Linked DNA regions of Metallumcola ferriviriculae. The protein of the gene in region 2 interacts with the protein of the main gene of each other region in a pairwise test. Links are inferred from orthologs where the notes say so. Each region holds a gene or a part of one and is shown on either strand. Other genes may lie near its edges.

Region 1 (2,688 bases), 3.2 Mb from region 2 along the record:
CATACATGTTCCTATTGGCAAAGCTTCTTTCGATGCGGCAAAGCTTCAAGAAAATTTTAAGGCCTTTTTGGATGTGTTGGCAAAGGCTCGTCCAGCTGCGACTAAGGGTCAATACTTACGCAGTATTACAGTGTCTGCCACCATGGGCCCGGGAGTTAAAGTTAGTCCACAAAAAGCTGTTGCTAAGTAATTGACGATTGCTGCTACAATATGTTAGTATAGGTACGCTAATTACTAAAACAGTATATTGGACCGCAGACAGTAGGTACCGAAAGGTATAATGATTTTCCGCCTACCGAGGTTAATAAAATGATAAGGGAGTTTATCCTTTATGCTTTATTGCCCTCGTATGTCTCGGGGGCTATTTTAATTTTGGCGTGATTTCTAAAGTAGGATATTGAACTAGACCTCAAATTGAGGGGGGGTGTAATGCTTGAACAAGCAACGTCAGCAGAAAGTTCAAGTTGTTGAGGAAATTAAGGCAAAGCTGGATAAAGTCCGGGGTGCAGTGCTTACGGATTACCGGGGATTGAATGTGGCTGAAATGACAGAACTCCGTGCCAAGCTGAGGGAGGCCAATGTAGAATATAAAGTATTGAAAAATACTTTAGTTACAATTGCTGCCCAAGATTTAGGCCTGGGGGGATTGAATCCTTACCTTGAAGGACCTACAGCGATCGCTTTTGGCGTGGAAGATGCTGTATCTCCGGCTAAGGTGCTCTCTAAATTCGCTAAGGATCATAAACAACTGGAGATCAAGGCAGGTATTTTAGAGGGCAAGGTCATTGGTGTTGAGGAAGTTAAAGCGCTGGCAGACCTGCCTTCGCGCGAGGAATTGCTGGCCCAGGTTGTACGAGGGATGCAGGCACCCATGGCAGGATTGGCCAATGTATTACAAGGGTCTATTCGTAATCTGGCCTATGTACTGGAAGCTGTTCGTAAAGAAAAAGAACAAACGGCATAGAGCCGCCCAATACTTATAAATTAAGAGGAGGAAATAAAATGTCTAAAGTACAAGAAATTCTAGATTCCGTAAAAGAAATGACCGTATTGGAACTTGCTGAATTAGTTAAGGCTTTTGAAGAAGAGTTTGGTGTAAGCGCTGCCGCCCCGGTGGCTGCAGTTGCTGCTGCCCCTGCTGCTGAGGCAGCTCAAGAAGAACAAACAGAATTTGATGTAATTCTTACGGGCCCTGGCGATAAGAAAATCAACGTTATCAAGGTTGTTCGCGAGATCACCGGTCTTGGCTTGAAAGAAGCTAAAGCACTTGTTGACGAAGCGCCCAAGGCAGTTAAAGAAAAGGCTAGTAAAGAAGATGCAGAAGCAGTTAAGTCCAAGCTTGAAGAAGCTGGCGCTTCCGTAGAAATGAAGTAGATTTAGCAATTTAGCCGATCCTAATGGGTCGGCTAAATTTTTGTTCTTGACAGTGACCCCCGCTTATGCTACCATATTAAAATGGCGTTTAGTCTTAAAAAATACTATCTCTTAAGGTAAAATTTACATGTATAATGGAATATTTCACGTATTTTCAGGAAAGCCTATACAAGTGGAGTTTTGTTGCCATAATTTTGAAGAAGCGAGGTTTGATATTAGAACCTTGCTTTTAGCACTTTTACTGTATTTATAGCAGCAGGGTATATTTATTAATTGTGCTGCTGTTTTGCTACATATTTAAACGGGGGTGATGTGTTAATGGCCTATCCTGTAAAGGTAGGGAGCAGGGAACGGTGGACCTTTGCCAAGATTGAAGAAGTTTTGGATATGCCCAACCTGATCGAGATTCAAAGGAATTCTTATGAGTGGTTTTTAAATGAGGGTCTAAAAGAGATGTTTCGTGACATCTCACCTATCCAAGACTTTACGGGAAACCTTGTGTTGGAATTTATCGATTATAACCTGGGTAATCCAAAATACGAGGTGGAAGAGTGTAAAGAACGGGATGTCACGTACGCCGCACCGTTACGCGTGAAAGTAAGGTTGATTAATAAGGAAACCGGTGAGGTGAAGGAACAGGAAGTCTTTATGGGTGATTTCCCGCTCATGACTGACAAGGGAACGTTCATTATAAATGGTGCTGAAAGGGTTATTGTCAGTCAGCTGGTTCGATCCCCCGGAGTTTACTACAAAGAAAGTATTGACTCTAGCGGCATAAAACTTTTTGGTGCTACAATGATTCCCAACCGCGGTGCTTGGTTGGAATTCGAAAGCGATGTCAATAACTATATTTATGTCAGGGTGGATCGCACTAGAAAGCTTCCCGCTACGGTTCTGGTGCGCGCTTTGGGCTGGGGCAGTAATAGTAAAGTTTTGGAACTGTTTCAGCAAGATGAGCGTATTCAACTGACATTGGAAAAAGACAACACTGACAGTGAAGATGAAGCGTTGATTGAAATATACAAGCGTTTGCGTCCGGGCGAGCCGCCCACCGTAGACAGTGCCCGCTCATTATTAGAAACACTTTTCTTTGATGCCAAAAGGTATGATCTTGGTAATGTCGGGCGCTATAAAATGAATAAAAAATTAAAGAATGAACTTCCTCCGGAAGCGTTAAAAGGTTCCGAAAAACATATTACCCGTAATGACATAATAGCAGCTATTCGCTATTTCCTGAAATTGATGGATGGAAAAGCGCGCCGTGATGACATCGACCACTTGGGGAACCGTAGGTTGCGTTCCGTGGGTGAGCTT
Region 2 (4,567 bases):
TGATTTCGTAGGCTAATTTAGCCATGGTTCGTAATGGCGGACCGCCGGCTAGTACGGCGGCAAGCGCACCCACTAGTGAGGCGCCCAGCTCTACGCCCAGTGAAGTGAAAAGTATTAGCAGCATTTTTTGGCTAAAGCTGTCCATTAAGGCACCTCCTCTGTGTTGTCATATAAATACTTATTAGTAGTCAGCTCAGGCTATGCCGACATTTTTGGAAGGTCAAATTTATTATAAAAGCAGGGTTAGCAACAGTAAGTCTTGAATTTAGAAGTCTAACGAACATAATGCAACGATGATGAGGAGGAACGGAGTTGGCTGTTACCGGCAATTTTACTGGGGAGACTGACCGATACAATAAATTTGTGCATCTGCATGTTCATTCGGAATATAGCCTGTTAGACGGAGCAGCTAGGTTGGAGAACTTAGTTACCCGAGCTAAAGAGTTAGGAATGGATGCCTTGGCGTTAACCGACCATGGCGTTATGTATGGTGTGGTCGAATTTTACAAGTTGGCCCGCAAGTACGGTATCAAACCCATTATCGGTTGTGAAGTATATTTGGCCAGGCGGGGTCGATTTGATCGAGAAGCGAATAAGGATGATTCTCCATACCACTTGGTACTATTGGCGGAAAATGCCACTGGCTATAAAAACTTGATGGCATTGGTTTCCAAAGCATACATTGAAGGGTTTTACTACAAACCAAGGGTTGATAAAGAGCTGCTGAGGGAATATAACCAAGGATTGATAGCAATGTCTGCTTGCTTGGCAGGGGAGATACCTGCTGCGGTACTGGATAGCCGTATTGACGACGCTCGGCTAATAGCACTTGAAATGAGTGAAATATTCGGTAAGAATAACTTTTATTTGGAAATTCAGGATCACGGGCTAAAAGGACAGGCAGATGTAACGCGGCATTTGGTAAATTTGTCTAGGGGGACAGGGATTCCCTTAGTGGCTACCAACGATGTTCACTATGTTATGCCTGATGATACTAAAACCCATGAAATTCTTTTGTGTATCCAGACAGGAAAAACCCTGGCAGATCCCAACCGGATGGATTTTGGTTCCGGTGAGTTTTACTTAAAAGACCGCAGTGAGATGGAGATGCTTTTCGGGGAATACCCTGAGGCGTTGGATAATACACTTAATATTGCTGAACGATGCCAGGTGGACTTTGATTTTGGTTCTCTCCACCTCCCATACTATGAAGTACCTGAAGAATATAACCTGGACAGCTATCTGAGTAAATTATGCCGTGAAGGCCTCAGCAGGCGTTATGAAAAGGTGACTGAACAACACGACCAACGACTGGAGTATGAACTGAGAATTATAAACAAGATGGATTACCCCGGTTATTTTTTGATAGTATGGGATCTTGTCAACTTTGCCAGGAGTAAGGGCATCCTTGTCGGGCCGGGTCGGGGGTCCGCCGCAGGAAGCTTGGTGGCCTATTGTCTTGGAATTACTGATATAGACCCGTTGAAATACGGGTTGTTGTTTGAGCGGTTTCTTAACCCCGAACGAGTGAGTATGCCGGATGTGGACATTGATTTCTGCTTCGAACGGAGGGGTGAAGTTATTGATTATGTGGCCCAGAAATATGGCAGTGACCATGTTGCCCAAATTATTACCTTTGGTACGATGGCCGCTAAGGCTGCCATTCGCGATGTCGGCAGGGTACTGGGTTTTTCTCCGGGGGAAGTTGACAAAATAGCCAAGCTGGTGCCAAACGAACTGGGTATAACTATTACCAGGGCTTTAAAAGTAAGTGACATTCTGCGGGAACGATACGAAACAGAGGATAAGACCAGGGAATTAATAGATATGGCCAAGGCAATTGAGGGAATGCCGCGGCATGCGTCAACCCATGCCGCGGGTGTTGTGATAGCTAAAGAGAAATTGACTAATTATGTACCGCTGCAGACTACCAGCGACAAGATTGTCACCACCCAGTTTCCCATGAGTACTGTTGAAGAATTGGGACTGTTAAAGATGGATATTTTAGGGTTACGTACCCTTACGGTCATGAATCATACCCTGCGTTTAATACGGGAAAGCAGTGGTACGGAAGTATATTTAAAGGAGATACCATTGGATGACCCGGCAGTTTTTGAAATGCTTTCCCAGGGAGACACCATCGGCGTATTCCAATTAGAAAGTTCAGGTATGCGCGGCATCCTTAAAAACCTCAAACCGGAACAGTTTCCTGATATTATCGCCTTGGTTGCCTTGTATCGCCCGGGTCCGCTAGGCAGTGGTATGGTGGAGGATTTTATAAACCGCAAGCATGGAAATACAGAGGCAAGTTACCTACACCCATCCTTGGAAAATATCTTAAAGGAAACTTACGGTGTAATATTGTATCAAGAACAGGTGATGCAAATTGCCAGTACCTTAGCCGGTTTTACTTTAGGTGAAGCGGACCTGCTGCGCAGGGCCATGGGAAAGAAAAAACCTGAGGTAATTATGGGGTTACGGGATAAATTTCTCAAGGGTGCTGACAAAAACGACATTAGTTCGGTAATTGCAGGGAAAATATTTGATTTGATGGAATACTTTGCCGGGTACGGATTTAATAAATCTCACTCCGCCGCTTATGCTTTGGTGGCGTATCAGACGGCATATTTTAAGGCTAATTATCCAGTTGAATTTATGTCTGCTCTTCTAACAAGTATTATGAATAATACTGACAAAGTTCCTTTATATATTGATGAATGCCGCAAGATGGACATTAAAATATTACCTCCGGATGTTAACGAGAGCAGAATGGATTTTACCGTAGTGGGTGAGAAGATCCGGTTTGGGCTAGCTGCTGTAAAGAATGTCGGCCGGGGGGCAATAGCATCAATTATCGACGCTCGGGAACAGAATGGCAGTTTCAAATCGTTAACGGACTTTTGTCAGCGAATAGACCTGAGGCAGGTCAACCGAAGGGTGATAGAAAGTTTAGTTAAGTGCGGTGCTTTTGGCTCACTGGGTTTAAACCGGGCGCAGCTTCTGGCAGTTTTAGACCAATCTCTAGATTCCGCCCAAGCTTACCAGCGGGACCGTGCCCAGGGGCAGGTTTCTCTTCTGGATCTTGTCGGTGAGGGAGATAGGGGAGATTGTATTTCCGAACGGATACCCGATCTACCTGAATTTGGTCCAAGAGAATTATTGGGGATGGAAAAAGAGATGCTGGGCTTTTATGTCAGCGGTCATCCGGTGGCTTCGTATGCAGAACAAATTAAAGCGCAGACTTCTTATGAAATCGCAAAACTACCGCTGGTAGAGGACGGCACCCGGGTCAACCTGGGTGGGATTATTACCTATGTCAGGCGTGCTATTACCAGGAAAGGGGAGGCCATGGCCTATATTACATTGGAAGATACGGGCGGCATGGTTGAAGCTTTGGTCTTTCCGCGAACATATTCCCAACTAAATACCTTGCTTGAGGAGGATCGGGTGGTAATTATGTCAGGAAGGTTAGCTAAAAGTGAAGATGAACTAAAGATATTTGTGGATGGGATTCAATGGCTGCCTGAACCCGGCACCGATAAGCTGTATTTAAAAATATTAGACCGAACACATTCTATGGACAGGATCAAAGGCTTTTTGCAGCAATTCCCTGGGGAAACACCTGTTTATCTATATTTCCCTGATAACGGACGTTGTATCATGACTGACAGAGGACATTGGGTAAGCCCGCAAGAGGAATTAATAAACGGATTGAAGGGTATCTGCGGTAATGAATGTGTTAAGTTGGTAAATGGCTAGCACGGATACACTGTTTTAGGCATAACAATATACTAACTTAGATGATCAGTAGCTCATGTAGCTGCTGATTCATTTTTTTAGGGGGGTATACAGTGAAAAAAGCGACTAATTTGTTAGCTAGCCGAGGGGTTTACCTGTATCAAATCGGCGATATCGTTTTTCACCTGCAGCAGCCTTATTTATCTTCTCTTACTAAGGATCAATGCCTTGAAGCGGTGGAAAAGGTATTGGAAAAACGAGAAGTACAATACGCCATTTTTACCGGCGTTGCTTTGGATGTATTGGCCGAGCAGGGGGCCTTACCCCAACCCCTTCAAGATATAGTTTCTCGGGATGAACCACTTTACGGTTTGGATGAGGTGTTGGCTATGGGTATTACCAATATTTATGGTACCATCGGCATTACCAGTTTCGGCTATTTGGATAAGGAAAAGACCGGGGTTATCGGGCAGTTAAATGATAACAAAAAAAATAAAGTGAATACTTTTTTAGATGACCTGATAGCTGGTATCGCTGCTGCCGCATCGGCTAAATTGGCCCATGGTGCAAAAAACAATCAAAGGGAAAAGGGCAGTAAAGATATAGATAGCGAATAAGAGAGCTTCCTAAATAATCATTTCTGCCGACTTAAAGGCAGATTTTTTTTGTACCAGTTTAGCCAGAAAGTATAAGTTCTGGCAAGTTCCCATCCACTCAGGAGCACAAGTGCGACTAAGCCAGCAAGCTGGCTTAGTCTTATGGAAGACAAGCTATCACTTAATAATATGCCTTCGGCAGGTGAAAAATAGGTTTAAGCAGGATGTTAGAC

What was found.
Region 1: the proteins of MFMK1_RS16185 (region 2) and rplL interact in binary tests that used the Escherichia coli proteins (3 or more experiments, as listed by UniProt). The link is inferred for Metallumcola ferriviriculae from one-to-one orthologs.

The regions. Positions count from the first base shown.
Region 1 is NZ_CP121694.1:125,683-128,370, reverse strand. It holds rplL (50S ribosomal protein L7/L12), read left to right. Parts: upstream 1-1,002; coding sequence 1,003-1,374; downstream 1,375-2,688. Other genes in the region: rpoB (DNA-directed RNA polymerase subunit beta), read left to right, coding at 1,693-2,688; rplJ (50S ribosomal protein L10), read left to right, coding at 434-964; rplA (50S ribosomal protein L1), read left to right, coding at 1-190. UniProt on the Escherichia coli protein: The binding site for several of the GTPase factors involved in protein synthesis (IF-2, EF-Tu, EF-G and RF3). Is thus essential for accurate translation.
Region 2 is NZ_CP121694.1:3,276,684-3,281,250, reverse strand. What follows is about bases 1-3,959. They hold MFMK1_RS16185 (DNA polymerase III subunit alpha), read left to right. Parts: upstream 1-312; coding sequence 313-3,759; downstream 3,760-3,959. Other genes in these bases: MFMK1_RS16180 (phosphatidylglycerophosphatase A family protein), read left to right, coding at 3,852-3,959; MFMK1_RS16190 (YtrH family sporulation protein), read right to left, coding at 1-145. Outside these bases: more of MFMK1_RS16180, read left to right, coding at 3,960-4,355. UniProt on the Escherichia coli protein: DNA polymerase III is a complex, multichain enzyme responsible for most of the replicative synthesis in bacteria. This DNA polymerase also exhibits 3' to 5' exonuclease activity. The alpha chain is the DNA polymerase catalytic subunit.